DNA from 2 places in the Bacillus sp. CPT56D-587-MTF genome. Region 1 is predicted to be linked to the other one. Evidence: riboswitches for the same ligand, from Rfam matches in the RefSeq annotation. Region 1 holds a riboswitch; the other holds the start of a gene.
The links. Region 1 has a riboswitch for FMN ahead of AC3WVZ_RS06270 (ECF transporter S component). Riboswitches for the same ligand answer to the same signal wherever they lie in the genome.
Positions count from the first base shown of each region.

Region 1 (16,306 bases):
ACACCTTTCTCTGCTAAATCTCCTCCGATAATTACGAGATCTACTTTTCCTTTTACTTGTTCAATTAACAAATTCGAAATGACCCTTCTATGAATATCAGAAATAAAAAACACATTTACTTTTTGAAAACTTTTCGGAAATTCTTTAAATACTAAAGTATGTTCCAACACCGTATTACGCATCGCTTCTTTATACATCACAAAAAGTAATAAAATCCCCATGCCTATGAGAGTACTGAATAATATAATCCATATCATATTTTTGACTCCCTCCTCATAAAGATAATCCTAGGCTTTTATAACAAACTGTGATCGCTTAACTCGCTAGCTTTCTTGCTTTGTGGACTTATCTTTTATCGGAATTTTTAATTCTTGACCTGCACTCACTTCATCTTCCTGCAAGTTATTATACTTTTTAATTACTTCAATTCCATTTCCATCTGAAAAATATTGCTTCGCTATACTTTCTAAAGTTTCTCCCTCTTTCACAGTATGCGTTATTACTTTTTCAGAATGTTTCTGCGACTCAGATTTAGCTGAATCAAAGAAGATTACTTCAAACGCACTTTTTCCAGCATTATTACTATCACCCTTCACCTGAATATATTTATCCGTGTACCACAAAATACTAATCGGCAGAAGAATGAATAGAAATGTTAAAACCCGGACGAAAATGTGATTTATTTTAAACTTTTGTTTTTTCTCTTTATTTCTATGAATTTCACTACGCGGCGGTAAACTTTCTTTTTCTTCCACTCGCTCAACTTCTAATTCCTCTTCAAAATCAGGAATTCGTTTCCTCATGTTGTTCACCACCACCTTCCATTTATTTTCTTAATTGGAGTCCCATTATAAAATCAACAAGAAAGTGTGCAAAGATTGTTATAAACAAATTTCCTGTCCATTCAAATACATAACCAAAGACAAAACTAATAAAACAGACGAAACAAAATAAAAATGGCTTTGTTATATAACGAATATGTAACACTGCAAATACGAAGCTCGCAATTACAATTCCAAAATGAGTCTGTACTACACCTCTAAATAAAAATTCTTCTGCAAAACCAATCAAGAACGTAATAACGAGTAAGTGTAGAACGGACATTCCTCGAAACATCTTATCGTTAATACCACCATCATCAAACCATGACTCCGGAAACACTCGCATTGCAACATAATCTAATAACACAATACCAATCGCTAACAAACCACCTATAATAAGTATAGATACTGGTTCCCATTTCCATAAATTAAAGACTTCTTTTACATCTTGAAATAATATATATGCCAGTAAACAGCCAATACCGATAATAATTAACTGTGTTATATATAGATTCAGCCTTATTTCCTGCGGACTCATATCTTCAACATTATGCCTTTGAATGTTCATCATTCCTCCATCTTTTCTAGGCCGAAAAGCTTTTGTAACTCTGTTTCCCAATTATAGTCGAAATCCGATTGTTGCGCTCGTCTTTTTTTATAATCTTCTTTGGTAATACCGCAATAATCGCAGCAATTAATTAACTCTTGCTCTTTCCTATAACCGAACTGTTGCAGCACATATTCACGTCTACACCCTTTAACTTGTATCCATGACTTCATATTTTCTAGCTCACTATATTTATTACGCAACCTTATTTCTACTTCAGCTATTAATCGGTTCATGATTTCATCTGACAAACCTTCTAATAATAATCTTCGTTGTTGTATAATTCCAACCTGTTCGAGATGATAACGAACGAAACGCCAATATTGCTCATTAAATCTTGCTGCATTATAACAAATTTCTTCTACATCTTCTATTGGTAATTCCTTCGTTTGAAATATTCTTTCTTGTAGTAAAGAAAATAAAAATTTTATTTGTGACTTACTTGGCAATTCATCCTCAATGATTGAAATTGGTAAATCATGATCCAACGGACTACATAATAAAATAGCTATACTCGGTTCGCCATCTCTTCCAGCTCTTCCGATTTCTTGTAAGTAAGAGGCTATATTAGTTGGATAATGAAAATGAATAATATATCGCGTATTCGCCTTATTTACCCCCATACCAAATGCACTTGTGCATATTACAAGTTGCAATTGATCGTTCATAAACTGCTGTTGAATTAACATACGCTCTTCATGTTCCATACCACCATGATAAAAAGCTACACCAGTAACACCTTTCCCTCTCAAGTATTCCGTTAACCTTTCTGTCCACGCTCTACTTGAGCAATATACAATCCCCGGCCCTTGTAAATACATCACCTGCTCTAAAAGCGCCTCTTTCTTTTCTTCTATCGTCTCTACAAATTGCACATCCATTGCAATATTAGGACGATCAATAGAGTATACATGTTCCGCGGCACCCTTTAAATTTAAACTATCTGCGATATCCTGCAGTACCCCTTTTGTCGCTGTGGCTGTCAATGCTAATACTGTAGGAGAACCAATATTTTCAATAACTACATTTAGTTTTTTATAGTCCGGTCTAAAATCATAACCCCATTGAGAAATACAATGAGCCTCATCAACAACAAATAATGAAATATGAATTTTCTTCAATTCCCTAATTAATAACTCCGACTGCAACATCTCTGGTGAAACAAAAATAAATTTATATGAAGATAATTTTTTCATCGCTTCTCTTTTTTCATTTAATGTCCGAAAACTATTAAATGCTATCACTCGGTTTTTCACAACATACTTTAATTGTGTCACTTGATCTTCCATTAAAGATAATAACGGTGATACAACAAGCACTGTTCCTTCTCGCATAAGCCCCGGAAACTGATAGCACATAGATTTCCCTCTTCCAGTCGGAAGCATTGCTATCACATCTTTTCCTTCTAATAAATCTGTAATTACTCCTTTTTGACCTGGACGAAATTCAGAATATCCAAACCACTTATATAAATATTCTTCAAGTTTCATTTACACCCTCCATCCGCGCTAATACAAGACGAACTTCAAAATAAGAGATATCTTCTCCAACCGCTTGTTTCAAAACACGTAACTTCCGCGTTTGCAATGCTTCAATTACTTTTATTACTTTGTCTATCTTTTCTTTTTCCATAAACATTTCAATAGAAAAATCTTTTTCTCGCAAAGCAATTTCAACAAAATGATCTTCTATCGTTGCAACCTTTAAATTCCGAATCGTCGCTATTTCTTCTAAAGAACGTCCTTGTCTCCAAAAATTATATGTTTTTTTCGTGGATAAACTAAATAATTCAGCTCTCTCATTTGGATAAGATATAATTTCAGCTAATAGTGGAAATTCATTTTCTTTATCACGAACTTCTTGTATAAAGAAATGTATTGTACCCCAAAATAAAAAATACACCCTGAATATATCTTGTTTCGTAATTTCTGCTAATTGTTGCAATGTACAACCAATGCGTTCATAACCCGTTAATCGATATGTTACAATCGTCGCTTCTATCGCATTACTCTTTTCTAAAAGATTATGTACTTCCGTCCATAGTTTTCTCGCCAACTCACTTCTCTTATATGGCCTTCCTGTTAGAAAACGTTTCACCCACATCATTATTTCTGTATCTTGCTGAATTGGAATAAATCTCGTATTATTCTGTTGTAAATTTGATATGGTTTGAATAATTAATGATAATCTTTTCCAAAATGTTTCACCTAATTCACCATAATGTAAACCATGCAAATGCGCCGGAAAAGCATAAACTTCCTCCCATTTATGTAACTGCATTTTACCCGTAGGTGTTAACACATATGTATTTTCATGTATTTCTTGAATAAAATCCGCTTGCAACAACTTTGCAACTTCACCATCATAGTCATTTCTATTTAATGATTTATATATTCCGAACAAAAAAGAAATTCGGAACATATTTCCATCTTGTAAAGTTTGCGAAGAACGTTTGCCCTTTAGTAAATAATAAATAGAAGAAACGGTTCTTTCACCATTCAATTGTTTTAAACAATGCAACAAAGTATATTGTATTTGCATGACCGCTTCCACCTTCCAATCTTAACTTCATTCTTTTCAGTACAATTACACTATCTACTGTCGCTCATTAAACTTATCATATAAGAACTATATACTTGTATATATTCTATTGTATCAAACGAAATCATATTTACGTATTTTGAAAATCTTATGACATAATTCAAAAATAAGTTGACACTCTAATTGATAAGCATTATCATTATAATTTTATGTTGAAAAGTTTTACAAACCGTTTTACAATAAGGTTATAATTTTTATGGCGAGCTTTTCACATACATATTATCAGGAGGGAAAAAAGATGGCAAAATATACAATCGTTGATAAAGATACTTGTATTGCATGTGGTGCTTGTGGCGCTGCTGCACCAGACATTTATGACTATGATGATGAAGGTATTGCATTTGTAACATTAGATGATAACCAAGGTATCGTTGAAATTCCAGATGTATTAATTGAAGATATGATGGATGCATTCGAAGGCTGTCCAACTGACTCAATTAAAGTTGCTGACGAATCATTCGACGGAGACGCTTTAAAATTCGAATAGTCTTTTATTAACTTCAAAAAACGCCCCTCCTATTGATGAGGGGCGTTTTTTGTATCTAAATTTTATTTTCCTTAATAAAAAACCATTAGTAGTTTCACACTACTAATGGTTTTAGTATATATTATGCATTTTTCATTTTTGCAAACACCCATACTTTCAGGCGTGAGAATAATGCTACAAATACAATTGTTACAACAATCCCTTTAATTAAATTAAATGGTAAGATTGCCGTTACAACCGTTGTTTTTATAGCTTCGCTAGACATAGCTGGTGAATTTAAAAACCAAGTGTACGCCGGGAATATGATGATGTAGTTTAATACACTCATAATAAGTGCCATTGTAATTGTCCCTAGCATTAATCCTGTAGTTAAACTCTTCACAGTACGATACTTTCTAAATAAGAAAGCTGCTGGCCCAATAAATAAACATCCTGCAATAAAGTTTGCAATTTCTCCAACTGGTACTCCCGTTAAACTTCCTTGAATCCCGTAATGTAAAATGTTCTTTATCACCTCTACAATCACTCCTGCTACTGGTCCAAAGATAATTGCCGCAATTAGAGCTGGTACATCACTAAAATCAATTTTCAAAAATGGCGGAAGCCCTGGGAACGGGAAATCCAACATCATTAGTAAATATGCAATACTACTTAGCATCGCTACACTCACCATCTGCACTACACTGTTTTTTTGTTTCATCTTTCTCTCTCCTTTTCCATCGATCATCTCATGGAAAGTGGAAAGGTTCTGCTATGCCTATTTTTTCATAGAACGAAAAAACCCTTTGTGTTTTACACAAAGGGAGAATTTAAGGCACACCAAACAGACGTTCAAATCCATATCTTTTTTGAACGCTTGAACCTCCATCTTCTCCCATCCAGACTATACTGTCGGCTTTGGAATCACACCAAATCCTGCCTTAACGGCTCGCGGGCTTAGAACAAAATCATAAATAGTTCATCACCGCCGGTCGGGATTTTCACCCTGCCCCGAAGATAGACCGATATTCTATTTTCCCCTTCATTATACAACAACCTCATAACATTGTGAACTAAAAAATTGTAACTTATTTAAAATTAGTTATTTATTTTTCGTAACAACAAATAAATTGCGAGATATTTTACAATACAATCCATATTTTTTATTATTCGGCATTTCTCTTTTGAATTACCTAGTCATATATAATTAAAAGTGATAAGATATTGAATTGTTAAGATAAGAACATTTTCTGAGTTATGGAGGAAATGTCATGAAAAAAGACAAGAGACATTCTATTCGAGAAGCAATGAAAAAAAACTTAAGAAAAGAATACTTTTACTTAAAAAAAGAATTACTTTTCTACTGCCCAATTGATTTAGGCACATTCTCAAACGAGACATACTATGCTACTTTCGATGAAGATGGCATCAGTATTTATCAGTATGATAAAAAAACAGAAAGTAAATTAAAATTGTGTGAGCGTCATCCGTGGAAGAGTTGGAATAAAGTGAAGATTGATCACTATTTGACAACTTCTCAATTTATTTTTCAGGGTGAGCGAAATTGGATCTTATCTCTTTTTCAAAAAGGAAAAGAAGCTCAAAAAATTATTGAAGAGCATACATCTTTACAAACAGAAGTTGTTTCCCGCTCTTTCTTAAAAAAACTTCCTGGTTTTCGTTCTAATACACCACTGAATAAATACATCGGTAGTATTTGTTACACTGCACTTATTGCATTTTTATTAAAATGGATGATTCCATTTCAAGCACCACAAATCGCCCTGTATTCTATCTCGATTGGTTGTATGCTTCTTGGCCTACTTTGTTTGACAATCGGTTTAATTGAACCGACTATCGTACTGTTTCGAACAAAAGAGAAAACAAGAACAAAAGTTTTTTACTTATATAGCTATTTAGCTATTTCTGGATTTATATGTGTCTTTATTTTTTGGTAAAAGAAGCCGTCCCAAAATAAATTTTGGGACGGTTTTCTTTTAGATATAGATGCTCTGATTCACTCAATAGTTCTAGCAAAAGCGCCCATATAATTTCATTTACATTGAATCTTATTTAAGAAGAACATAAATTTGTTCAAAGTTTAATTTTTGAAGCGTTTCCTTTACTTAACATATAATTGTTGATTAGGATAAATTAGCTCTTGCTGCAATCCATTTTTTTCTTTAATTTCCTTAAGTGTCATACTAAATTTCCGTGCAATACTAACTAAAGTATCCCCTTTTTGTACGACATATAATGACGAAGAAACAACTTCATTTCTTTGTTCACTTAAAACAAGCAATGGGTTCATCGCATTCTTTTTCGCCATCGTCCATCTTCCTTGATGAAGTTCTAGATGTAAGTGCGCACCTCGCGATTCTCCCGTGTTCCCTACTTCTCCAATTTTTTCTCCTTTGGAAATATAATCTCCTTGATCCACATATCTCTTATTTAAATGTGCATATACAGCCTCATATTCTCCGTGTTTAATAAATACAACATTTCCATAACTACTTGAATAATAAGACCTCGTTACCTTACCATCTTGGATAGCTGCCACAGGCGTTCCAATCGGCGCAGCTACATCAATACCATAGTGTTTTCCATGCCTTGTCCCAAAATAATCACTTATCTGACCTTCAACAGGCCATGTCCATCGATTTTCTTCTGCATAAACATGTAATTGAGATACAAACAGTATACTCAATAACATGACACCGCATTTTAAAACTTTCATATACATCCTCCGTTTTCTAATTACCACCATACCTTCTCTATTTTGGTATATTACAGAAAAAAGTATACAAAAAAGAAAGTGAATTACTCCACTTCCTTCTCTTTCTTATCACGAAAAACTAATGCACTACGGTTATACTCCACATCTTTCACTTGTAATCGGGCATTTATTACTCGAGCTATCGCAAACAAATAATCAGATAATCTATTTACATACTTTAATACAACTTCATTTATTTTCACTTCTTTTTGCAATGATACTATAGAGCGTTCTGCTCTCCTTACAACAGTACGTGCAATATGAATAGTAGCCGCTGCCTCGCTACCACCTGGCAAAATAAAGCGTTCTAGTGGCGGGGCTTCTTCTATATATAAATCAATCTTTCTTTCTAAACTTTCAACCATCACAATTGTCACTTTATAAGGAATTTTTTGTTCCACTATTGCCAAGTCTCCTCCGCAATCAAATAGTTCATGTTGAATATTTTCGAGCTCATTGTAAATATCTATAAAAGCCCCGCCTTGAAGCTTAGTCATTGCATATCCAATATGAGAATTTGCCTCGTCTATTGTTCCATACGCTTCCACACGGATATCATCTTTATCAACCCTGCCACCTATTACACTTGTCGTTCCTTTATCTCCTGTTTTTGTATATAAGTTCATTTCTTCACAGCACCTCTCTTATTATTCTTTATTCGAGCAACATAGAAAAAAGTTCTACCATTCTTTATTTAATTGAGTTTACAAAAAAATAAAAAACAGCAGAACTTTATTCATTATCAACTTTAAAAACGCATATCTAAATTATACGATTCGGTAAATATACAGAGAATGTAGTTCCTTCTCCAACAACACTTGATACAGAAATTTTACCATCATGGCCTTGAACAATATTTTTCGCAATCGCAAGCCCGAGTCCTGTTCCACCCTTTTTCCCACGTGTTCTTGCTTTATCAGCTTTATAGAAACGATCAAATAAAAATGGAATATCTTCTTCTGGAATGCCTGCACCCGAATCTTGTACTTCAAAAATAAGACCGTTATTTTTCGTATCAATTACAAGCGTTACATGTCCGCCTGCATTCGTATGACGTATTGCGTTATCAATTAAATTCGTCAATACTTGTTCCATACGATCTGCATCAAACGGGTATTGTTCAATTGGACCTTTGAAATCAACCGTTAACGCGACCTCTTTATCCTTTGCAATCCCTTGGAATTTACGACCAATTTTTTCAACAAACGGATGTATATCCACTTCACCAATATGTAACTCTACATGACCGCTTTCCATACGAGCTAAATCTAACAATTCATTTACAAGTTTACCTAAACGAACAGATTCATCATAAATAATTTGAACAAACTCATCTATTTCCTCTTTCGTTTGCACAATATCATCTAAAATCGCTTCACTATACCCTTGCAGCATGACCATTGGTGTACGAAGTTCATGTGATACATTCGCAATAAAATCTTGACGCATCTTTTCAAGACGACGCTCTTCCGTCATATCTCGCAGCACTGCTACAGCTCCACGAATTTTCGTTTGATTGTAAAGCGGCGTCATAAGAACTACATAGTTTCCTTTTTGTAAATTAATTTCAACAACTTGTTGTTGTTCGCTTTCTACAACGAGATGGAATAATTCCACAAGTTCAGAAGGTAGTTTTTTACTGAGCTCTATCTCTTTTTCTTCTTGCCAAACTTGTAAGAAATGTTCGGCCGGCGGATTGATTACAACGACTTCACCTTCTTGATTTAACGTAATAACCCCATCTGCCATACTACTCAAAATACTTGCTAACTGCTCTTTTTCTTGTTGCAAGGCGTTCATATTAAACTTCAACTGTTTTCCCATTTGATTTAAGGCCGTTGCAAGCTCACCAATCTCATCCTGAGATACCATAGGAGCCTTTGCATCAAACTTCCCACGTGACACTTCAAAAGCAACCTCACGCATTTTACGAAGCGGTGCTGTAATCCGAGTAGATAAGAAGAACGCAAAGAAAGTTGTTAATATAATCGCAATTCCAGCCGATAAGAAAATAAAATCAGTTGTTCTTTCCATACCTTGTATCGGTACTTGTAAAGATTCATATACGAACACTGCACTTTGATTTTTTGATTGCACTGGTTTTCCGACGATCATAATATCATTTTCGGTGTTTTTATTCTTCCTACTATTAGACGCTTTTCTAATATTATTCTTAATTTCTTTTTTGTCTGTAAACACAGCCGCTAATTCTTTATCTTCTTTTAAGTCATCCATTGTAAGAGTGACTAACCCTTCTTGTTTCGGTGAAGAAGAGATTTCTTTACCATCTTCTACAATAATAATCCTTGAAAGTGGGTCAGAGAATTTGTAAGCGATATTCTCAATCGTTTTTACATCGGCACCTTCTTCAATTAACTCTGAAACACTTGTTGCAACTTTTTGAAGCCTAGCTTCACTCATATCAACATAATACGTTCTAAAAAACTGTGAAAGTAAAATCGCAACAAATCCAAGAACAAACGAAACGAGAAGTAATATGGTCATCCATAACTTCCCTACTACACTTCTCCAAAGCATCAGTCGTTCACAACCTCAAATTTGTAACCTACACCCCAAACAGTAACGATCATTTTCGCTGCATCTGGTGATTTTTTGCTTAACTTCTCACGTAAACGCTTTACATGTGTATCAACTGTACGTAAATCTCCGAAGAATTCATATTGCCATACTTCTTTTAACAGTTGCTCACGATCGAATACTTTATCAGGAGCTTTCGCTAAAAATAATAGTAACTCATATTCTTTCGGCGTTAAGTTTACTTCATTACCATCTGCAGTAACACGGTGTGCATCGTTATCAATTGTTAAGTGCGGGAATACAGTAACATCTTTTGTCGTTGTATCTTGTGTAAAGAATGTTGTTGGTACAGCACGACGTAATACCGCTTTCACACGTAGTACGACCTCACGTGGACTAAATGGCTTTACAATATAATCATCTGTTCCAACTTCAAATCCTTGTACTCTATTTACTTCTTCACCTTTTGCTGTCAGCATAATAATTGGTGTCGCTTTCTTCTCACGAACCCCTTTACATACTTCAATGCCATCTTTACCAGGCATCATAAGATCTAATAAGATTAAATCGTAATCATTTTGCAACGCCATTTCTAAAGCTGTATCACCATTATCTGCTTCTTCAATCGTATATTGTTCTCTTTCTAAGTACATTTTCAATAAACGACGAATACGATCCTCATCATCTACAATTAAAATTCTTGATTCATTTTCCATCTCTACCCGCTGCGCACTCTCACCTCAGCGGTTCACACCTACCCTTCTTTAACTATTATGTTGCGCTATTCTCGTTTATTTAAGCAATCTTCTAAATGTTTCACTTCCCATATTATGCTTCACAAGAATAATAAATTTTGTTCAATTTTTTTCCAAAACTATGTATTTTTTTTGAACAGCATATAATGTCCTCGACATCATTTTACAAAATCAACCGCTACTTTGTCATGTTTTTCTCAAAAAAGAAGAAAAGTTGACAAAAATAAAATAGGAAAGTGACATGCACTCCCCTATTTTATTTCTCTATGCATATGAATGTAAACCGGCAATAATTAAGTTTACTACAATAAAGTTAAACATAATGATTGCAAAACCAATTACTGCAAGCCAAGCTGACTTCTCTCCATGCCATCCTTTTGATAGGCGTAAATGTAATACTGCCGCATAAAAGAGCCAAGTGATAAGTGCCCAAACCTCTTTTGGATCCCAGCCCCAAAAACGTGTCCACGCTATTTGTGCCCAAATCATCGCAAAAATTAATGCACCTAATGTGAACACTGGGAATCCAATTGCAATAGATCGATATCCGATTTCATCTAGTAAATCACTATTCGTATTCTTTACTAACGGCTGAAGTGCCGCCGATACTCGCTTCCGTAAAACAAGTCTTAATACAATATACAGTAATGTTCCAACTAACACTGACCAAATAACAGTATTTAATTTTTTCGCATTTACAATCGCTGGAACTTCAACTGCCGGTTCTAATTTATTTTCTGTCAGTAACTTCCCTTCGTGCGGTCCAACTAAAGCCGGAAGATTGTATTTCATTTCCACTTGTTGTTCATTTTTATCAATCCATTGAAACTTCGCTTCATATTTCATACTAGAAAATACCGTTGTTACTCCAATAAATCCAACTGTACAAACAAGTGTAAATACTACCGTCTCTAGCCAAAATGTACGTTTACTTCTCGTCGATTGATCTACATTTTTCAATAAATACATAACACCTGTAATAAAACTAATCGCTAAAATGGCTTGTCCTGCTGCTGCCGTCGTCACGTGAATATGTAACCAATTACTTTTTAAAGATGGAATAAGCGGAGATATTTCCCTCGGAAACATACTTGCATAGGCAATTAATAAAAGCGCAACTGGTAATGCAAATAGTCCGATTATGCTTACACGGTACATAAAATACATGACAATAAATGCTCCTACAAGCATCATACCGAAAAATGTACCAAATTCAAAAAAGTTACTAACTGGCGCATGTCCTGATGCAATCCACCTTGTAACAAAATATACTGTTTGTGCAATAAACCCTAAAATTGTAATCGTTATTCCTACATTTGCCCATTTATGACCCTTTTCTTTAATTGCTCCCCCGAAAAATAGAGTGGCAATTAAATATAAAATAAATGCGGTAAAGAGAAAGTTACTACTTATTTGCACCATATCGTTTCCCCACCTTAACTAATTTTTTTATCAATTACTTTATCATTTGGCTGTGGAATTGCTGTACCTTCTAGTACTCTTTCAATATCTTTCTTTAAACCGAACCAATTTTTATTTGTATGCCCTGCAATCCACCATTCATCATTAACACGTTGTATCCAAATACGGCGATGATTCCAATACATACCTTGAATGACACCAACCATAAATATAAATCCTCCAATGCCGAGAATCCAAAGCGTTAAATCTTTTCTTACAGTAAGTGCTGTGGCATTTTGCATTTCAACACCTGCAAACGACATTTTATATTTGTTGTTTCCATCTGGTTCTATATTTTGCTGAATACCAACAAAACTCACTTCACCATCTGGTGTTTCAGGTGTAAACATTTTAAATACAAATGCAGGATTGTTTGGTAATTTCGTTTTTGTATTTGGTTTTCCATTCTCATCAAAATAAAAATCAGGAAAATAGCTTAATAGTTCTAGAGAATAACCATTTCCTAAATCATATTTTTCCTTAGGATTCGTTAAATCTACTTTAATTGGTCCCCACTTTTGATTATTTTCTTTATTTTGCAAGTTAAAGGACATACTTTTAAATTCACTTTCTTTATAAGAAACTTGATACACTGCAAATTGATCAAATTTCAGTGGTTCATTCACTCGAATTTCCGCTTCTTTTACTTTTTCTAATTTCGGTTTTTGTCCTGCTATATTTTCTCCTACTGCTTTATATAATACGGCATTCGTTTGGAAGTTTTTCGCAATCATTTTATCGCCTACACGATCAATCGCTTCATCAAAAACTTCCTTGTCCTTACTTTTATCATAAACTTCTTTTATAAATTTCTCGTTTTTTAAGTAGTATTGTCCATCCGTCCCTGGTATTTCTTTCGTTTCACCGTCACGTAACCAAAGTGCTTCGTCTACGTACATACTCGGTAAAAAACGAAGCATCGCACCGAATAAAAAGATAATAAGACCGATATGATTTACATATGGACCCCAACGCGAGAAGCGTCCCTTTTCTGCTAAAACGTTTCCGTCTTCCACTTTCACGTTATAGTTTCTTTTCTTTAAATTCTCTTGCACTCTTTCCAGGTCACCTTCTTGCGGTGTACCAGTCCCATATAATCTCTGTCTCTTTAAAAAACTAGGATGTCTTTTTACGCCTTGCTTTTTTAAAGCTTTATAAAGTGGAATAACGCGGTCTAAACTACATATCACAAGTGAAATACCGATAGAAGCAATCAAAATCATATACCACCATGAACCGTATAAATTATTAAACCCTAATTGATAGTATAATTGTCCTAAAAATCCATATTCTTGTTTATAATATTCAGCTGGTGCAATACCTGGAGTTATGTACATTTCTTGCGGAAATATAGTTCCTATCGCTGATGCAGCTAAAGTTATTACGATTAGCCATACACCTACTTTTACAGAAGAGAAAAAGCTCCAAATTTTATCGACTATCGTTTTTGTCTGCGTGAGAGATCTCCGTGCACTCCCCTCATAGCGCATATCCAATAGTTTTGCATTTTCATTGCTTTCAAATGGTTTCCCGCAAGCTTCACAAAAAACGGTTCCTATCGGATTAACATGTCCACATTCACATTTAATTTCTTTCAACACTCTCACCGCCCCTGTATCTATATGTACTATTGTATATTCTAACCTCAAGTTACCGCAATACTCAGAATTTTTAAACCAGAGGCACTATAAACACGCACCCCTTATGTAAAGGCTTTCTTTATTACGGAGTAATTTTCTTTAAATACCCTTCTAACTGTTCTTTCGTTTGTTCCCCTATAATTTGCTCCACTACTTTTCCATCTTTATCAATCAAAAAGCTTGTCGGTAAAGGACCTACTCCATATGTTCCTATAATCTTTTGTCCTTTATCAATGGCAACTGGGAATTTCAAACCATATTGGTTCACAAAGTTCTTTACTGCAATATCCGTTTCATCTGCATCTAACGCTATGATTTCAACGCCTTTTTCTTTATACTTTGGATATAATTCATTCATATAAGGCATTTCTTTTTCACAAGGTTTACACCACGTGCCCCAAAAGTTTAAAAATACACCTTTTCCCTTTAAATCTTTTAGTTCAATTTTCTTTCCTTCTAAATCCGTCACAATAAAGTTAGGTGCTTCTTTTCCGATTTGCATTTTCTCTTTATTAGCAAAGAATCCTTGATAAAGGGTAAATCCTACAGCACCACATAAAATGAGTAGAATAATAACGCGAAATAATAAGCGATTTTTCTTCATATTACCTCTCCTCTCCTCGGTAAATGTTATGTATTATCTTCTGTAAATGTTGTATTGAATAAATCACCAGCAGAGCACTCCACTGGTGAATTTTTAACTCTATAGCTTATCTTGGCTTTGTAGAAGCAAGCGCGCGTAATTGTTTCACCTCATGTGGTGTCAATTCTCTCGCATCACCAGGTCGCAGGCTTCCTACTTCTAAGAAAGCATAACGTTCACGTTTTAATTTCACTACTTTACAGTCTAACGCTTCAAACATACGACGTACTTGACGATTACGTCCTTCATGAATTGTTAATTGTACAATAGCCATCTCTTTACGCTTGTCCCAAGAAATAATTTTCACACGTGCTGGTGCTGTTTTACCATCTTCTAACGTAACACCGCGTTCTAACATGCGAATTTTCTCACCTGTTAATGGCCCTTTTATTTTTGCAACATATGTTTTTTCAACTTTATATCTAGGATGCATTAATACGTTTGCGAAGTCCCCATCGTTTGTCATTAATAATACGCCAGACGTATCATAATCTAAGCGTCCGATTGGGAATAAACGTTGTGTAATTTCCGGGAAAAAGTCCGTTACAACACTTCTTCCTTTATCGTCTGATACACTTGAAATTACGCCAGTTGGTTTATATAGTAAAAAATAAACAGGTTCTTCTTTTTCAAGAGGGATATTATTTACTTCTACTTTATCTTGAGGAGTTACTTTTGTCCCTAACTCTTTCACTATTTTTCCATTAACTTTCACTTTTCCTTGCTGAATTAATTCCTCAGCCTTTCTTCTCGATGCAATACCTGCTTGCGCAATCACTTTTTGTAATCGTTCCATTTCTTTTTTTCACCTCGAATTTATCTTACCTTACATTAGAAAGACTTGGCAACCGCATACGCTTTACGGCTATTCGCTTCATCTTACTTAAACAACATAGCGATGATAATAAACATATAAAGGTCAAATCATGTTTTTACCCTTTATTATTGTCCATATTTTTCATATTTCTCACAATAAAAGTTCATCATTTTGTCAAAAATACCACATAAAAAAACCACTATTAAGCTACACCTTAATAGTGGTCGTATACGTATTATAAGCGAAATAGCGTAAAAAATGAATAGTATTACTGAAACAATAAAGAAACGAACACAATTGAGCATATAATCCCGATTAAATCTGCAAAAAGTCCTACTTTTAGTGCATCCCCCATTTTTCTAATCCCAACCGCTCCAAAATATACAGTTAAAATATAGAAAGTCGTATCTGTGCTCCCTTGCATCGTAGAAGCCAATCTCCCAATAAACGAATCTGGCCCATATGTTGCAATTAAATCGGTCGTAATACTTAAACCAGCAGAGCCTGAAATAGGGCGTATAAGTGCTAAGGGTACAATTTCTGCTGGAACATGGATCAAATCTAACATTGGCTTCATTACCGATATCATTGCATCTAACGCACCTGAAGACCGGAATATAGAAATAGACACAAGCATTCCAACCATAAACGGTAAGATGGAAATTGCAATTTGAATCCCTTCTTTTCCTCCCTCAACGAACGATTCATACGTCGGCACTTTCTTTATTGTGCCATATAAAAGGATAAAACCAATTACACAAGGGATTACCCATAAGGAAATTGTATTTACAATGCTCATTTTTTCCGCCCCTTTCTACTCCTTCTTCGGTAAAAATAGCGGTCAATCCAAATTGCTCCAATCATAGAAAGTACTTGTGCAATAAATGTTACCCCAACAATTTCAGTAGGATTCGCTGATTCATACGTCATTCGAATGGAAATGACTGTCGTAGGAATTAATGTAATAGCTGATGTATTTAATGCTAGAAACGTCACCATAGAACGGCTCGCCGAATCCTTTCCTCCATTTAACTCTTTCAGTTGTTCCATCGCTTTAATACCAAGAGGGGTCGCTGCATTACCTAGACCAAAAAAGTTTGCCATCATATTTGATAGAATAAATCCCATAGACGGATGATCCTTTGGTATTTCTGGAAACAACCTTTTTACTATCGGCATAA
Region 1 is NZ_JBYTEF010000001.1:1,185,616-1,201,921, reverse strand. Features, by position in the region: gene AC3WVZ_RS06300 (metallophosphoesterase) at 1-257, opposite strand, end outside; gene AC3WVZ_RS06295 (LysM peptidoglycan-binding domain-containing protein) at 324-803, opposite strand; gene AC3WVZ_RS06290 (CPBP family intramembrane glutamic endopeptidase) at 826-1,389, opposite strand; gene recQ (ATP-dependent DNA helicase RecQ) at 1,389-2,918, opposite strand; gene AC3WVZ_RS06280 (YpbB family protein) at 2,908-3,969, opposite strand; gene AC3WVZ_RS06275 (ferredoxin) at 4,268-4,516, shown strand; gene AC3WVZ_RS06270 (ECF transporter S component) at 4,638-5,216, opposite strand; FMN riboswitch at 5,379-5,518, opposite strand; gene AC3WVZ_RS06265 (hypothetical protein) at 5,767-6,453, shown strand; gene AC3WVZ_RS06260 (peptidoglycan DD-metalloendopeptidase family protein) at 6,618-7,232, opposite strand; gene AC3WVZ_RS06255 (cob(I)yrinic acid a,c-diamide adenosyltransferase) at 7,316-7,897, opposite strand; gene resE (sensor histidine kinase ResE) at 8,034-9,809, opposite strand; gene resD (DNA-binding response regulator ResD) at 9,809-10,525, opposite strand; gene resC (cytochrome c biogenesis protein ResC) at 10,829-11,986, opposite strand; gene resB (cytochrome c biogenesis protein ResB) at 12,001-13,626, opposite strand; gene resA (thiol-disulfide oxidoreductase ResA) at 13,748-14,269, opposite strand; gene rluB (23S rRNA pseudouridine(2605) synthase RluB) at 14,376-15,104, opposite strand; gene spmB (spore maturation protein SpmB) at 15,394-15,924, opposite strand; gene spmA (spore maturation protein SpmA) at 15,921-16,306, opposite strand, start outside.

Region 2 (16,306 bases), 2.5 Mb from region 1:
ATGTGATTCCTGTTCACATTGCTTTCATCCCCATCTTAATTCCAGCACTTTTAAAAGTATTAAATGAGCTGAGAGTGGATCGCAGACTTGTCACATGTATTATTACATTTGGATTGATTACTCCTTATATGTGGATCCCTGCAGGGTTCGGAAAAATTTATCATGACGTATTGCAAACCAACGCTGCGCAAAGCGGCCTTACATTTGATGTCACACTTATTCCAAAAGCAATGACTATTCCAGCAATCGGTATGATTATTGGATTATGTGTAGCGGTATTCATTACGTACCGAAAACCTCGTACGTATGAAACAGAACAAATTCATACTACCGAAAATGAAATCGTTCCCTATACAAAACGTAGCATTACTTTCGGGTTATTATCTATCATTGCTACATTAACTGTTCAATTAACAACAGAATCAATGATTTTCGGTGCTTTAGCAGGTATTATCGTCTTATCAGTTAGTGGCAGTCTACCACTTAAAGAAGCAGATGCGATATTAACAAGCGGAATGCGTATGATGTCCTTTATTGGCTTTGTTATGATTGCTGCCGCTGGATTCGGCGCTGTTCTTCGAAAAACAGGACATGTTGAATCTCTAGTGCAAACGAGTGCACATATAATCGGAAATAACAAACCACTCGCTGCATTTCTTATGCTCGTTATTGGACTTCTCGTTACGATGGGAATTGGTTCATCCTTTTCAACCATCCCTATCTTAACAACCATTTTTGTACCTCTTTGCATTCAGCTTGGATTTAGTCCAATGGCCACAATTGCAATTATCGGTACAGCCGGAGCACTAGGTGACGCAGGATCTCCAGCATCGGATAGTACCCTTGGACCAACATCCGGTTTAAATGCTGATGGTCAGCACCATCATATATGGGATACATGTGTACCCACTTTTCTACATTACAATATACCGTTACTTATATTTGGCTTTATTGCCGCAATTACATTATAAAAAGGTGCGTATAAAACGCACCTTTTACAGGCTGTGGAGAAAGTCTTCTCCACAGCCTGTTTTTGTGTCTGAACCTCTTTTTATGTGTCAACACTGATAAAAAAGAGGAAAAGGAGAGATTTTTTATGATGGGTGCTTTAAAAAATCATCGTGATGAGCGTGTATCTGTTTCTGTAGAAGAGTTGGTTCCACAAGATCATTTCCTTCGTGCAATTGAAGCGACAATTAGTTTTGATTTTATTGAAGAGAAGTTACGCCCTTATTACTGTGAAAACAATGGACGCCCGTCCATTCATCCTATTGTTTTATTTAAGATGATGTTTATTGGATATTTTTACGGTATTCGTTCTGAGCGTCAATTGGAAAAGGAAATTAAAACGAATATTGCCTACCGTTGGTTTTTAGGGTTTTCTCTATCGGATACTATTCCGGATCACTCTACAATCAGTTGGAATCGTCGTACTCGTTTTATTCATACAAATATTTTCGAAGAAATTTTTGATGAGATTGTGAGACAAGCGACGGAGCACCGGATGGTAGGAGGACGTGCACTGATGACAGATTCTACACATATTAAGGCCAATGCCAATAAAAATAAATTTGTACATAAATATAAAAAAGAAAAAGCAAAGTTTTATATAGACGAGCTAGAAGCTGCGGTAATCGAAGATCGTGAGGTACATGGAAAAAAGAATTAAAACCTAGAAAGGAAAGTGATACCCCTACCAAAAAAACTCGTATAAGTACAACGGATCCAGATAGTGGATTTTTAATGAGAGATGGAAAACCAAATGGTTTTCATTTCTTGGATCATCGTACGACTGATGCGAAGTACAATATTATTACAGATACCTATGTAACGGCTGGAAATATGGCAGATTCCGAGCCGTATTTAGCACGCCTCCAAGCTCAGATTGATAAATTCGACTTCAAAGTAGAAGCTGTTGCCCTTGATGCTGGCTATTTTACAGGATATATCTGTAAGAAACTATCAGAACGGAATATATTTATGGTGATGGGGTATCGCCGATTTGGAAAACGGAATAAAGAAGTACCGAAAAGCCAATTTAAATATGTAGAAGAAATGAATGTTTTCGCTTGTCCGATGGGATGTATTCTAGAATATGTAACAACTGATCGTGAAGGATACCGTCAATACAAATCGAATCCAGAAGACTGCGCTGTTTGTCCGTTACGTGAGGTGTGCTTTTCAAAGAAACAAAAACAAAAAGTTATCACTCATCATGTGTGGGAGAAATATAAGGATATTGCTAGAAAAAACAAGCTAACAGCTACAGGGAAAAGGTTGTATAAAGTACGCTGTTCCACTATAGAGCGAAGCTTTGCAGACGCCAAAGAACTACATGGCTACCGCTATGCCCGGTTTCGAGGGCTGAAGTCTGTCCAAATGCAAGCTTATCTCACCGCAGCTTGTCAAAACATGAAAAAAATAGCCCTCCACCTGACCAAAAAGGGTCAGGTGGAGGGCTATTTTTTAAAATTCTATTATTTTATGTTGTTTTTATTCGCTAAAATCAAAAAAGATTCCAGAGTGTTGGGAACCCTAAAGGGTTTCCCAACACTCTGAAAAAGGTGCGTATAAAACGCACCTTTTACTTTTTTATTTTTCCTTTTAATTGTTGAAAAGCTACTTTTCCGTTATCTTTGACATAGCTTTCAATTGTCGGTAGTGATGAACCTATCCATTCACACTCTATACTCCCATTCGGTCCAACAATTTTTAATTTATCTGGTATATGTATATTTAGAAATCTCGCTGACCGAATTAACTCAATAGCAACCTGATCACTTGAGGCTACAATTCCATCTATATACGGATTGTTTTGCAATAATGTAATAAATTGTTTATTTGTATACCCTTGTACACATTCTTCTCGATAAGAGATTCCTTCATCCCAAACAGTGTCTAAAAACCCTGCTATATGATCTTCCATTTCTTCACTTTCTTCTCCCTCACCGAAATATGCAAGAAAGTGACACCCTTTCTCTTTTAATAAAGAAACAGCTCTCTGTCCACTTTCATAATAATTTCCATGTGATTGTTGCTCATCGATCACAACAAATGGAAATGGAATTTCTCCTACACTTTTAAAAACTGCTCTCGTCAAAATAACACCTGCAATGTTATTTTGCTTCAGCATATGTATGTATCTATCTTTATTCTCTATATTACAAATAATGATTTGATAGCCTTCTTTATATGCTATTTCCTCAATACAATGTAGCAAAGTGATGTTTGATTGGTTACATAAATTATCTACAAGTAATGCAATTATCGTTGAACTCTCTTTAAATAGTGGCTTCGCTGCACTGTTTGGCCTATAACGTAATTCTTCAATTGCTTCCTTTACTTGTTTTACTGTGTCCTCATGAACGTATCCTTTTTCATTAATAACTCGTGAAACGGTTGCGACTGAAACACCTGCCAATTTTGCAACATCACGTATAGTTGCCACATCGTCACCCCTTAATATGGTAATAGATTACAATTTTACGGTAACCTAAATTACACTATCCGTCAAGATTAATAACTCATATTTCTGAAAATTGTTACATCATTTCACTAAACGATACTCCAACTGAATTTCATGTAAAATTGGGATATTATCATATCCCATACGTGGAATTTCTTTCTTTATTTTTCGTGCCTCCTCTACCGCATTCACATATAAATTAGTCATTACAAAATTACGTTTTTGGTAAAATCGTAACGCATTCATATTATCATTTGTTGTAATAAGCCAAACCTGTCTGCACCGTTCTTCTTCTGCAACTTGTAATACACAATCCACAAGTTTCGTCCCTATTCCTTTTCTTTCTTCAAAGCTATCTAGCGATACAATTTCGCATATATTTCCGGTCACTTCATACGTTATAATTCCGATTATTCTGTCATCTGAGAGCGCAACAAATCCTGGCAACTCTTCTAACTGATGTTCCTTACCACGTGAAACCATCAATGAACTTCCCCAGTTCTCACACATGAACATTCGGATTGTTTCTTTCATCGCTGGCGTAATTTTTTGTATATGCAGCATTTCCTATTTCTCCCCTTTTATATCATTGTGATACAATATAAGTGTATCACATGTAACGGTATTTGGAGGATGAGGTAAAGTATGAAACGTTTTTTTGCAGCACTGTTTACTATACTAGGTGCAATAACTGCCCTTGGGATTTTCTTTACAAATAAAGTGATGTACTTAAAGAAAAAAACAGAGGAAGAAGTACTCGAAAGAGAAACGAAAAAACATTTTCGTATAGAGGATTTTGATGCTCTTCATAAAGAAGAAATTCATATCCCTTCACAATTCGGATACGACCTTCACGGATATTACATTCCTGCTGGTCATTCCACCAATAAGTTTATGGTTTTTTGCCACGGTGTAACTGTAAATAAAATAAACTCTGTAAAATATGCAAACTTATTCTTAAAAAGGGGATATAACGTCCTCATTTACGATCATCGTCGTCATGGTAAAACTGGCGGAAAAACAACAAGCTATGGATACTATGAAAAACATGATTTAAAATCCGTAGTTGACTGGCTAAAAAACCGTTTTGGCACCAATATTACACTTGGTATTCATGGTGAATCTATGGGAGCTGCAACACTTCTTCAATACGCAGGACTTGTAGAAGATGGTGCTGATTTCTATATTGCAGATTGTCCTTTCTCTGATTTTCAAGGACAATTACAGCACCGTTTAAAGGTTGAATTCCATTTACCAAAATGGCCTTTATTACCTTTAGCAAACGCATTTTTGAAAGTTCGTGACGGTTATACAATTCGTGAAGTTTCACCAATCGACTGTATAAAAAACATTAACAATCCCGTTCTCTTTATTCATAGTAAAGATGACGACTATATTTTAGCTGATATGACAAAAGCATTATATGAAGCGAAAGAAAATAATAAGCAGCTTTATATTGCAGAACACGGTGCACACGCTTGCTCTTATAACGAAAATAAAGAAGAGTACGAAGCAGCCGTCGATCAATTTTTAAACACATATGTGAAAGAAACAAAAAACAGGCTTGCATAAGCCTGTTTTTTATTGCGCTAAAACGTCTGTAACTTGTTCCATATTTTCAGAAATCCATTGCATTGCATCATCTAACGTTGGGAATTCTGTCGTTTGAAATGTTACTTCATCTTGAAGTAACCAAACATCCTTTGCCTCTTGCCCTACACCTGCAATGGACCAATGTAACAAACTATATGGATGATTATCATTCAAAAATGATGCCCACGTGCGCTCATTTGCAATGTTTCGTAATGTATGTAATTGTTTATCCATCTCTCGTCACCTTACTCTAGTCAGTTATGAAAACTATTATAACACTCTCTTCTTTCTCAAACAAAGTGCTCTTTTTATATTGTCAAGCACTTCCCTTGATTATATGATGAAATTAAGCGTTTGGAAAGGAGGGATAACGTTGGCAAAAGTACAAATTAAAGTAAATGATAATGGCTCTTTTCGCGTTACAGGGGACGTGGAATTAGTCGACTCACAAGGGAATGTATTCCCAGCAAAACCGGCATTTTCTTTATGCCGTTGTGGTTTATCAAAAAATATGCCTTATTGCGACGCTTCGCATAAAGGTAAATTCGAATCTGTTGTTAGAGCACCAGAGGCAGAATAATTTTACATGTGACATGCACATTTTTTTGTGCATGTTTTTTCTTTTTAGCAACTCCGTTATATCCCTTCTCCTTACAACATTTCTAATACTTTTATTTCCATTCCAGCCTGCATATATTTTCACACAATTCTTCACATTCGAATATTTTTTACTAGCCTTTTATTTTTTTTGTGCTATAATTTGAGCAAACAGCATCCTTCGGGGTCGGGTGAAATTCCCAACCGGCGGTGATGAAGTGAAAACTTCTAAGTCCGTGACCCGTTTTCAACTCGAAAACGGTGGATCTAGTGAAACTCTAGGGCCGACAGTATAGTCTGGATGGGAGAAGGATATGTTTCTAGTTTTTTATATAGTGAATACACTTTTATTTCAGTATGCATATTTTTAAAGATTCATTTTGATTCTTTATATATGTTTAATTTTCTATACTTATTTTTTATGCTGAAATAAAAAGAGACAACTAGCGTTTAAAAATTTGATATTTTGCTAGGTTTTTTCCTTATGCAGAAATATCAATTATCGTTAGGTTTCTTTCCTATGCTTTCGTATTCAAACTATATTTCTAGAAATCACGTCTCCCAAACCCCAAGGATATTAAATCCTTGGGGTTTTTTGATTTTTTTAGGAGAGGTGAAGAAAATGACAGATCAAGAATATATGAGGATTGCCCTGCAGTTAGCAGAAGGGACATCAGGACAAACAAGTCCAAATCCTATGGTTGGTGCTGTTGTTGTAAAAGATGGAAACATTGTTGGTATGGGGGCTCATTTACGAGCTGGTGAAGAACACGCAGAAGTTCATGCCCTTCAAATGGCTGGTCAGAACGCCAAAGACGCTACCGTTTATGTAACACTGGAACCGTGTAGCCACTTTGGAAAAACACCACCTTGTTGTGAATTGCTCATCGAAAAAGGAGTTAAGCGTGTTGTAATTGCTACTCTCGATTGTAATCCGCTCGTTTCTGGTAACGGAAAAAGAAGATTAGAGGAAGCTAGAATTGAAGTAACGACCGGTGTTCTTGAAGCAGAAGCAGTTTTATTAAATCGCTACTTTTTTCACTACATGAAAACGAAGCGCCCTTTTGTAACAATCAAAACAGCGATGAGCTTAGATGGAAAAACAGCAACTGTAACTGGTGAAAGTAAGTGGATTACAGGTGAAGAAGCACGTGCTGATGTTCACCAATATCGCCATACACATGATGCAATTCTTGTTGGAGTGAATACAGTTATAGCTGATAATCCTCATTTAACAACAAGAATTCCAAATGGTGGGAAACATCCTATTCGCGTTGTTTTAGATACCCATTTACGAACGCCACCATCTTCTCATGTTATAACAGATGGTTTAGCACCGACATGGATTATTGTCGGTAAGGATGTAAAGGAAGAGAAGATATCTTCTTATGAATCTAAAAATATAGCTATATTCCAAATGGAAACGAAACATATAGAAATCGAGGACCTTCTTTCCTTTCTTGGAGAGAAACAAATTCTTTCTCTATTCGTTGAAGGTGGCCAATCGATTCATGCAAGTTTCTTAAAAACAAACAATTTTAATGAAATTGTAACCTATATAAGTCCGAAATTAATTGGTGGGAAAGATGCTCCTACTTTATTTGGAGGAAATGGTTTTTCAAAATTACAAAATGCGCTTTCCTTGAAAATTCAAGAGATGAAACAAATTGGTGATGATATAAAAATCGTTGCGAATGCCCGAAACGAGGTGACGAAATGTTTACAGGAATTGTAGAAGAATTAGGAACGATAGCAAACATGCAACAAAGCGGAGAAGCGATGAAATTAACGATTCATGCAAAAAAAATTTTATCAGATGTTCACTTAGGTGATAGTATCGCGGTTAACGGTATTTGCTTAACTGTAACAAGCTTTACAACTACTTCATTTACAGTTGATGCAATGCCTGAAACGATGCAGTCGACATCACTTCGCATGCTTAAACCGCACTCTAAAGTAAATTTAGAGCGCGCAATGGCTGCAAACGGACGATTCGGTGGACATTTCGTTTCAGGACATATTGATGGAATCGGAACGATTTTAAATAAAAAACAACATTACAATGCCGTCTATTACAAAATAGCAATTTCTGATGAACTACTGCGCTATTGTTTGCAGAAAGGGTCCATTGCTGTTGATGGAACGAGTTTAACGATATTTGATATAGACGAATCTTCCATAACGATTTCACTCATCCCGCACACAGTAAGCGAATCTGTCATTGGAGCAAAAAATGCCGGAGATATCGTAAACATTGAGTGTGACATGATTGGTAAATATATTGAACGCTTTATTACTAAACCTACAAAACGAGTAGGTTCAATGACCGAAAGCTTTTTACAAGAAAACGGATTTCTATAAGGGGGAAGCACAATGTTTCATCGTATTGAAGAAGCTCTAGAAGATTTAAAAAAAGGTAAAGTCGTTATCGTATGTGATGATGAAAACCGAGAAAATGAAGGCGATTTTATTGCTTTAGCAGAGTACATTACACCAGAAACAATTAATTTTATGATTACACATGGCCGTGGTCTCGTTTGTGTACCGATTACGGAAGGGTACGCAGAACGTCTACAATTAGAACCAATGGTATCTCATAATACAGATTCACATCATACTGCGTTTACAGTGAGCATTGACCATGTCTCTACAACAACAGGGATTAGCGCTCACGAACGTGCAACTACGATACAAGAATTGTTAAACCCCGCATCAAAAGGTGCTGATTTCAATCGACCTGGACATATCTTTCCATTAATTGCGAAAGAAGGCGGTGTCCTGCGTCGTGCAGGTCATACAGAAGCTGCTGTTGATTTAGCAAAGCTATGCGGTGCCGAACCAGCTGGAGTTATTTGCGAGATTATAAATGAGGACGGCACGATGGCACGTGTACCTGATTTAATAGAATGCGCAAAACAATTTGATATAAAAATGATTACAATAGAAGATTTAATTGCTTACCGCCGCCATCATGAAACACTTGTGACGAGAGAAGTGGAAATTACATTACCTACAGATTTCGGTACTTTCCACGCAATTGGCTATTCTAACTCATTAGATACGAAAGAACATATCGCACTTGTAAAAGGTGATATTTCAACAGGTGAACCGGTACTTGTACGTGTTCATTCTGAATGCTTAACAGGAGATGTATTCGGTTCACATCGCTGCGATTGCGGACCACAACTCCATGCAGCACTTGCTCAAATTGAGCGTGAAGGAAAAGGTGTTCTTCTTTATATGAGGCAAGAAGGAAGAGGCATTGGGCTTCTTAATAAGCTTCGTGCTTATAAATTACAAGAAGAAGGATTTGATACTGTAGAAGCAAATGAAAAACTCGGCTTCCCTGCTGATCTTCGTGATTACGGTATCGGTGCTCAAATATTAAAAGATTTAGGTTTACAGAGTTTACGATTATTAACGAATAACCCAAGAAAAATTGCTGGCTTACAAGGTTACGATTTAGAAGTAGTCGAGCGTGTACCGTTGCAAATGCCAGCAAAAGAAGAGAATAAATCGTATTTACAAACGAAAGTAAACAAATTAGGACACTTACTAAACTTATAATTAAAGGAGAGATTTATTATGGTATTCGAAGGTCATTTAGTTGGTACAGGATTAAAAGTTGGAGTTGTTGTTGGACGTTTTAACGAATTTATTACAAGTAAGTTACTTGGCGGCGCTTTAGACGGATTAAAGCGTCACGGTGTAGAAGAAAATGATATTGATGTTGCTTGGGTTCCTGGTGCATTTGAAATTCCTTTAATCGCTAAAAAGATGGCTAGTAGCGGAAAGTATGATGCTGTTATTACATTAGGTACTGTAATCCGAGGTGCTACAACTCACTACGATTACGTTTGTACTGAAGTAGCAAAAGGTGTTGCGTCTTTATCACTACAAATGGACATCCCAGTTATTTTCGGCGTATTAACGACAGAAACAATTGAACAAGCGATTGAACGCGCAGGTACGAAAGCTGGTAATAAAGGATATGAATCAGCTGTTGCTGCAATTGAAATGGCTCACTTATCAAAACAATGGGCATAAAAAAAGAGGCTGCGGCCTCTTTTTATTTTTTCACCTTTTTTTGTACATCTTTTATTAATTCATTCATCGTTTTTCCTTCTGTTTTTATATGAAGAGCTTGTGCCGTTCTCCATACATTCTCTCTTTTTTTCGCTTCTTCTATAATAGTAATTTCTTTTCTAACTTCCTTTAAATCTTTTCCTTCCGTTTTCAATCCAAAATGTTCAGCTTTCGTTCGAAAGTGTTGTTCGATTCTTTGTTGCATTTCTTTTTGTTCAGGATTTTCAGCAGCCTTAACTGGATCAGAACTTATTGCTTTTATTAAAATTAAACAAGTCATAATCGCTAATATGTATTTGTACATGTAAAATCCTCCAACCCAATATAAATTACATATTTACTATGTACAACTAGGGCTTGGAAAATTCGTCCACAAAAATTCTTTTTTTCGCTTAAAAACCAATAATATCAAGCGTTTACAACTATTTATTACATTTTATTTACAAAAAAAGCAAACCCTTTTACAAGTTTGCTTTTTCATCTATCTTATAATGCACATTCTTCAATCTCAAATCCTAAATCTGCAATCATACCCCAGTCCGCAGTCGGCTCTTGTCCAGCTGTCGTTAAGTAGTCCCCGACAAAAATAGAGTTTGCTGCAAATAAACCGATTGGCTGTACAGAACGTAAATTGATTTCACGTCCTCCTGAAATACGAATTTCTTTTGTTGGGTTTACAAAACGCATCATTGCCAGTACTTTTAAACATTCTACTGGAGTTAACTCTTTTTGTCCTTCAAGAGGTGTCCCCTTTACAGCAACAAGGAAATTACAAGGGATAGAATCTGCATCTATACGTTGTAATTCAAATGCAATTTCAGCACGCTCTTCAATTGTTTCTCCCATGCCAAAAATCGCTCCCGAGCATGGGGAAATGCCCGCTTGTTTTGCTTTTTGAACTGTATCAACACGATCATCATACGTATGAGTTGAACAAATACTATCGTAATTATTTGCATGTGTATTTAAGTTGTGGTTATAACGATGCACGCCTGCTTCCGCTAAACGTCCTGCTTGATCTTCATTTAAGAAACCTAAACAACAACAAATCTTCAAGTCTGTCGTTTCACGAATTTCCTTAACTGCTCCAATTACGTGATTTACCTCTTTATCCGTCGGACGACGACCAGACGCTACAATACAATATGTACCTGCTTTACGGCGTATTGCTTCATGTGCCCCTTCTACAATCTTCTCCTGCGTTAACCATGCATATTTATCAATCGGTGCTTCTGAAATAATAGACTGTGAGCAATATCCACAATCTTCAGGACATAATCCAGATTTCGTATTAATAATCATATTCAATTTTACTTTCTTACCAAAGTGATGATGGCGAATAATGTAAGCCGCATTCATAATTTCTAAAACTTCGGTATCATCAGCTTCTAATATCGCTATTGCATCTTCTTTCGTAATCATCTTCTCTTCCACTACGTCGTATGCAAGCTTTTTCCAATCCCTTTTTGTTTGTACTTGTTTCATTTCATCTCTTCCCCTCTTTTGTTATATGTATAAATAAAGCATGATACGTTGCCATTATCCCTTCATTTCCCGTGAAGTCTCTTTCGTATATGCGTAGCATCGCACGAAAGAGTGAGGGACTTTGACAATATGATCCTTCATTGCTATTAGTTGCTCCTACTTTTCGAATAGAATGCAGAAACTCCTTAACTTCTGTAAAACTCTCTATGTAACATGTTTCAGAAACATGCACATCCCCTGTTTCTATCTTACATATATGAAGCAACTGATTTTTTGAATAAAAACGTTGACCAATCGATGTTTCATTTTTTATATTTCTTTCTTCTTTCGCACGTTGGAACGAAGCATGCAATTCTTGAAACGTTTCATGTCCAAACGTTGAAAAGAGTAATATCCCATCTATAGACAAATGTTGAAATAAATTTCTTAACACTTGTTGTAAATTATTTAACCATTGAAATGTAGCATTTGAAATAATGACATCATATGATTCTTCTAATCGTAATCGCTCAATATCTTCACAGTGAAACGTTACATTTTTTACATTTTGTCTAGTTTGCGCAATCGCAATCATACTTTCAGCAAAATCAACTGCTGTAATATGTGCTTTCGGAAATAACTTTGATAATTGCTCTGTTACATACCCCGTCCCGCATCCCAGTTCTAAAATGCGTATTGATGCCGTTTCACTATATCGTTCCTTTAAGATTGAAAGTAATGAATGTGCCATCTTTTTTTGTACATTTGCATATCGATCGTAAGATACGGCTGCCCCATTAAACCGTTTTTGTAGTAACGTTTTGTTGATCATGTCGTATCCCCTCTACAAATTGAATTATCTCATTTGCGCAATATTCAAAATTTGTCACACATAATGCATGCCCTGCTTCACTTACTACTTTCAGCTCGCTGCTGCTATTTTCCGTCATACTACGTGCCGCAGACAATGGGCATATTACATCCTGTTCTCCGTGAATAAGTAGTATAGGTACTTTAATTTCTTTTAGTTCTTCTCTCATATCTGTTTCTATTAAATAATCCAAACCTAGTTGTAAAGACTGAATAGAATCACCTTTAAAACGGTCTACAATGTCTTCAAAGTTTTTATTCTCTTTTAGCTCATCTTTCGTAAACATATTTTCATAAAACCGCTTGAGCGTATCTTCTTTCCTTCTCGCCAAATTCCTTTTCAGCCGTTCTACATGCAAAGCATTCCATCCGTTACTGTAATCGCTCGTATTTGTAAATTTAGCAGTACCACCAATTAATACGATGCCTTTTGCCTGAATCTTTTTATAAGCTTCAACTGCTGCTAACGCTCCTAGTGACCATCCAACCAATATTACGTTGTCATTATGCGCTACATCTATAATTCGTTCCGCAAATTCACTTCGTTCTTTCACATTACGCCAATCTATGCATTGAACAGAATATCCTTTAAAATACGGAAGTACTAAATCCCAAATATTCTCTTCCATTCCCCATCCGGGGATAAAAATAATCTTTAGCTCATTCATACGAAAAGCTCCTCTTCTTTCGCAATGTGGATAATTCGGTCAATAGCCCATTTTAAATCAGCTATTGTATGTTGCGATGTAACTGCAAAGCGAATTCGAGAACTATGAACCGGCACAGTTGGCGGACGAATTGCAATAGCCGCAATCCCTGCCTCTTGCAACCTTTTACTAAACCGTAAAGCATGTTCATTTGAACCGACTACAATCGGTACAATATGAGTTGAACTATTCCCAATATCAAAACCAGCATCCCTTAATTTAGTTCTGAAGTATTCTCCGTTTGCTATAAGGTTCTCTCTTCTTTCGTTATCTTCTTTTACAATTTCAATTGCTTTTTGCACCGCTCCTAACGTACTTGGTGGTAAAGCTGTAGTAAAAATAAAGCTTCTCATCATATTTTGTAAATACTCTATATAAATTTCATCACCTGTCAAATACGCACCATAACACCCTAAAGCCTTGCTAAACGTCCCCATATGTATATCAATTTTTTGAGCAAGATTTTTTTCTATATGAGATAACCCAGCTCCGCCGATTCCATATATTCCACTCGCATGTGCTTCATCGACTATAATGATTGCCCCGTATTTCTCTTTCAGCTGTACTAAATCTCTCAAATACGCAGTATCACCATCCATACTAAAAACGGTATCTGTTACGATTAATTTCCTTTTTTCAGGCGAAGCCATTTTCAACAACTTCTCTAAATGATCCAAATCATTATGACGATACCTTTTATGCTCTGCCCCGCTTAATATGATTCCATCAACAATACTTGCGTGATTTAACTTATCACTAAAAACAATATCGTGCCGAGAGGCTAAAGAAGATATGGCACCTATATTTGCCGTATATCCACTATTTACAATTAAAGCTCTTTCAGTACCTTTCCAGTCACATATGCTTCTCTCAACCTCTTCATATAATGGATGATTTCCTACAACGAGACGAGAGGCAGTCGCTCCAGTTCCATATCTTTTTGTACAGGCAATAGCAGCTTCTTTTAACCTTTCATCTCCAGCTAACCCTAAATAATTATTTGACGCTAAATTTAACATCCTTTTTTTATCTCGAATAAGCCAAGTCTCTTCTGCCTTCTCTGTTACATATAAATCACGATACTGCCCTTGCTCATGTAATTGTTGTAATTTAGATTGAAGGTGCGCCCGCCACGTTTGATTCATTTTGGATAAACTCCTCTAATTTTGAAATCATAGTATGTTCTTTTGCAGATTCTAATACTTCTTCTTTCGTAAACTCACCTGCAAAGAATGGCAATAATCCTAAAACTGGTACCCCGCTCAGCTCTTCAATCATCTCTTTATTTTCTTGCACTCTTTCCATTTCACATTCTTTGCAACCTGATAAAATGACACCCACTACGGTTAAACCATGCGCCTTTGCGTAAGCAATCGTTAACACTGTATGATTTACTGTTCCTAATGTAGGACGAGCTACTACAATAAGAGGCAACTGTAATTCTTTTGCAAAATCAATTACTAAAGCATCTTCTGTATATGGGACAGCAAGCCCACCTGCCCCTTCTACAAATAAGCTATTAAACTCTTTTAATAGTTCATTATAGTAATCAGTAATTTCTTTTAACTTTACTACTCTTCCAGCTCTTTTCATGGCAAGTCTCGGAGCAAGTGGTTCTTCAATAGAATAAGGGCAAATTTCATTTTCTGGTGTCGGTACACCTGATAATGCTTTTAACCTTGCCGCATCTCCCTCAGGGTTTGATGCAACATGCCCACTTTGCAACGGTTTATATACTCCGATGTTATATCCCAATTCTCTAAATACACCGGCTAATGCACCGGCAACGACAGTTTTCCCCACTTCAGTATCTGTTGCTGTTATAAAAAAACCACTCATTATTCTCCCTCCGTAACATCCGAGATTGCCTTATATAAAATGCGTAACATATCATCAATCTCTTCAAAAGTAGAAGCAAGTGGTGGCATAAATACAATCGTGTTACCTAGCGGTCGTAAAATCATACCCAGCTCTCTTGAGCGTTTACATACTTGAACACCGACTCTTTCTGTCCAGTCAAACGCTTCTTTCGTTTTCTTATTCTTCACAAGCTCAATACCAACCATTAATCCGCACTGACGAATATCACCTACATGTTTATACGCAAAGAGCTTTTCTAATTGCGCTGTCACATAATCCGTTTTACGTGCCACTTCTTCTATTAAATTTGTTTTTTCATATAGTTCTAGATTCGCGATTGCTACGGTACACCCTAACGGATTACCTGTGTAGCTATGTCCATGGAAAAATGTTTTTTGTTCTTCATATTCTCCTAAGAAGGCATTATATATTTCATCTGTCGTTACCGTAACTGCAATTGGTAAATATCCACCTGTTAAACCTTTCCCAGCAGTTAAAATGTCTGGCGTCACATTTTCATGTTCACACGCAAACATTTTCCCTGTACGCCCAAATCCAGTCGCTACCTCATCTGTAATAAATAATACATTGTACTTTGTACATAAATCGCGCAGTCCTTTTAAATATCCTTTTGGCATTGTAATCATTCCGCCAGCACCTTGCATTAATGGCTCTACAATGATGGCAGCTACTTCTTCATGCTTTTCTTTCAACAATTCTTCCATTTCTTCTAAATGTATTTTTACAATTTCCTCCTTATTATTTCCGTAAGGAGAACGATATGTATATGGATACGGCATTTTAATCGCATCAAATAAGAGCGAACTATACACTTGGTGAAACAAGTCTATTGCTCCTACTGAAACAGCTCCAATTGTATCACCATGATATGCTTCTTTTAATGTAACGAATCTTTGTTTCTTTGGTTTCCCTTTATGCTGCCAATATTGGAAAGCCATCTTAATTGCAATTTCAACAGCGGTAGAACCTGAATCAGAATAGAATACCTTCTTCAATCCATCTGGTACAACCTCAATAATTTTTTCTGCTAATAAAATAGATGGAACGTTAGCAAGTCCTAACATAGTAGAATGAGCAATTTTATTTAATTGCTCACGAATTGCTTCATCTAATTCCGGTACTTGATGTCCGTGAACATTTAACCATATAGATGAAACACCATCCCAATATTCATTACCATTTACATCGTATAGTTTTCTTCCCTCTCCACGTTCAATAATGACAGGATCTTCTTCTAAATAATCTTTCATTTGTGTAAATGGGTGCCATACGTAAGCTTTATTTTTCTCTGCTAATTCTTCATATGTATAAGATGATTTTTCAATCGTTCTACTATTTATTGTCACAATTGTCACCCCTAATGTTAACTTGTTTATAAATATAGTTAACATTAAATCCGAATGACTGTCAATTATTTTAAAATCAAATAGTTCTTAAAAAAGAACAACTTATCCTACGATAAGTTGTTCTACTTTCCATGCTGTATCTTTCCAATTTCTAAAATAATTTCTTCATCTTTTTTCCCCTCTGTATCAATTCCAAGTTGCTTAGCGTGCTCAGTTAATAAATCATGACGCTTCTCAAATCTAGCGGTATTTACTTCTTTCGTAACCTCTTCTTTTGTTTTCCCCTCAGTAGAAAC
Region 2 is NZ_JBYTEF010000001.1:3,734,730-3,751,035, forward strand. Features, by position in the region: gene AC3WVZ_RS19145 (Na+/H+ antiporter family protein) at 1-971, shown strand, start outside; partial or broken gene AC3WVZ_RS19150 (IS1182-like element ISBth7 family transposase) at 1,097-2,466, shown strand; gene AC3WVZ_RS19155 (LacI family DNA-binding transcriptional regulator) at 2,585-3,448, opposite strand; gene AC3WVZ_RS19160 (GNAT family N-acetyltransferase) at 3,548-4,030, opposite strand; gene AC3WVZ_RS19165 (alpha/beta hydrolase) at 4,112-5,038, shown strand; gene AC3WVZ_RS19170 (DUF2552 family protein) at 5,048-5,293, opposite strand; gene AC3WVZ_RS19175 (CDGSH iron-sulfur domain-containing protein) at 5,433-5,639, shown strand; FMN riboswitch at 5,830-5,973, shown strand; gene ribD (bifunctional diaminohydroxyphosphoribosylaminopyrimidine deaminase/5-amino-6-(5-phosphoribosylamino)uracil reductase RibD) at 6,279-7,391, shown strand; gene ribE (riboflavin synthase subunit alpha) at 7,373-8,017, shown strand; gene ribBA (bifunctional 3,4-dihydroxy-2-butanone 4-phosphate synthase/GTP cyclohydrolase II) at 8,030-9,223, shown strand; gene ribH (6,7-dimethyl-8-ribityllumazine synthase) at 9,242-9,703, shown strand; gene AC3WVZ_RS19200 (hypothetical protein) at 9,726-10,046, opposite strand; gene bioB (biotin synthase) at 10,229-11,227, opposite strand; gene bioC (malonyl-ACP O-methyltransferase BioC) at 11,229-12,038, opposite strand; gene AC3WVZ_RS19215 (alpha/beta fold hydrolase) at 12,004-12,744, opposite strand; gene bioF (8-amino-7-oxononanoate synthase) at 12,741-13,928, opposite strand; gene bioD (dethiobiotin synthase) at 13,894-14,622, opposite strand; gene bioA (adenosylmethionine--8-amino-7-oxononanoate transaminase) at 14,622-16,055, opposite strand; gene AC3WVZ_RS19235 (hypothetical protein) at 16,133-16,306, opposite strand, start outside.
Region 2: another riboswitch for FMN. It lies ahead of ribD (bifunctional diaminohydroxyphosphoribosylaminopyrimidine deaminase/5-amino-6-(5-phosphoribosylamino)uracil reductase RibD); the one in region 1 lies ahead of AC3WVZ_RS06270 (ECF transporter S component).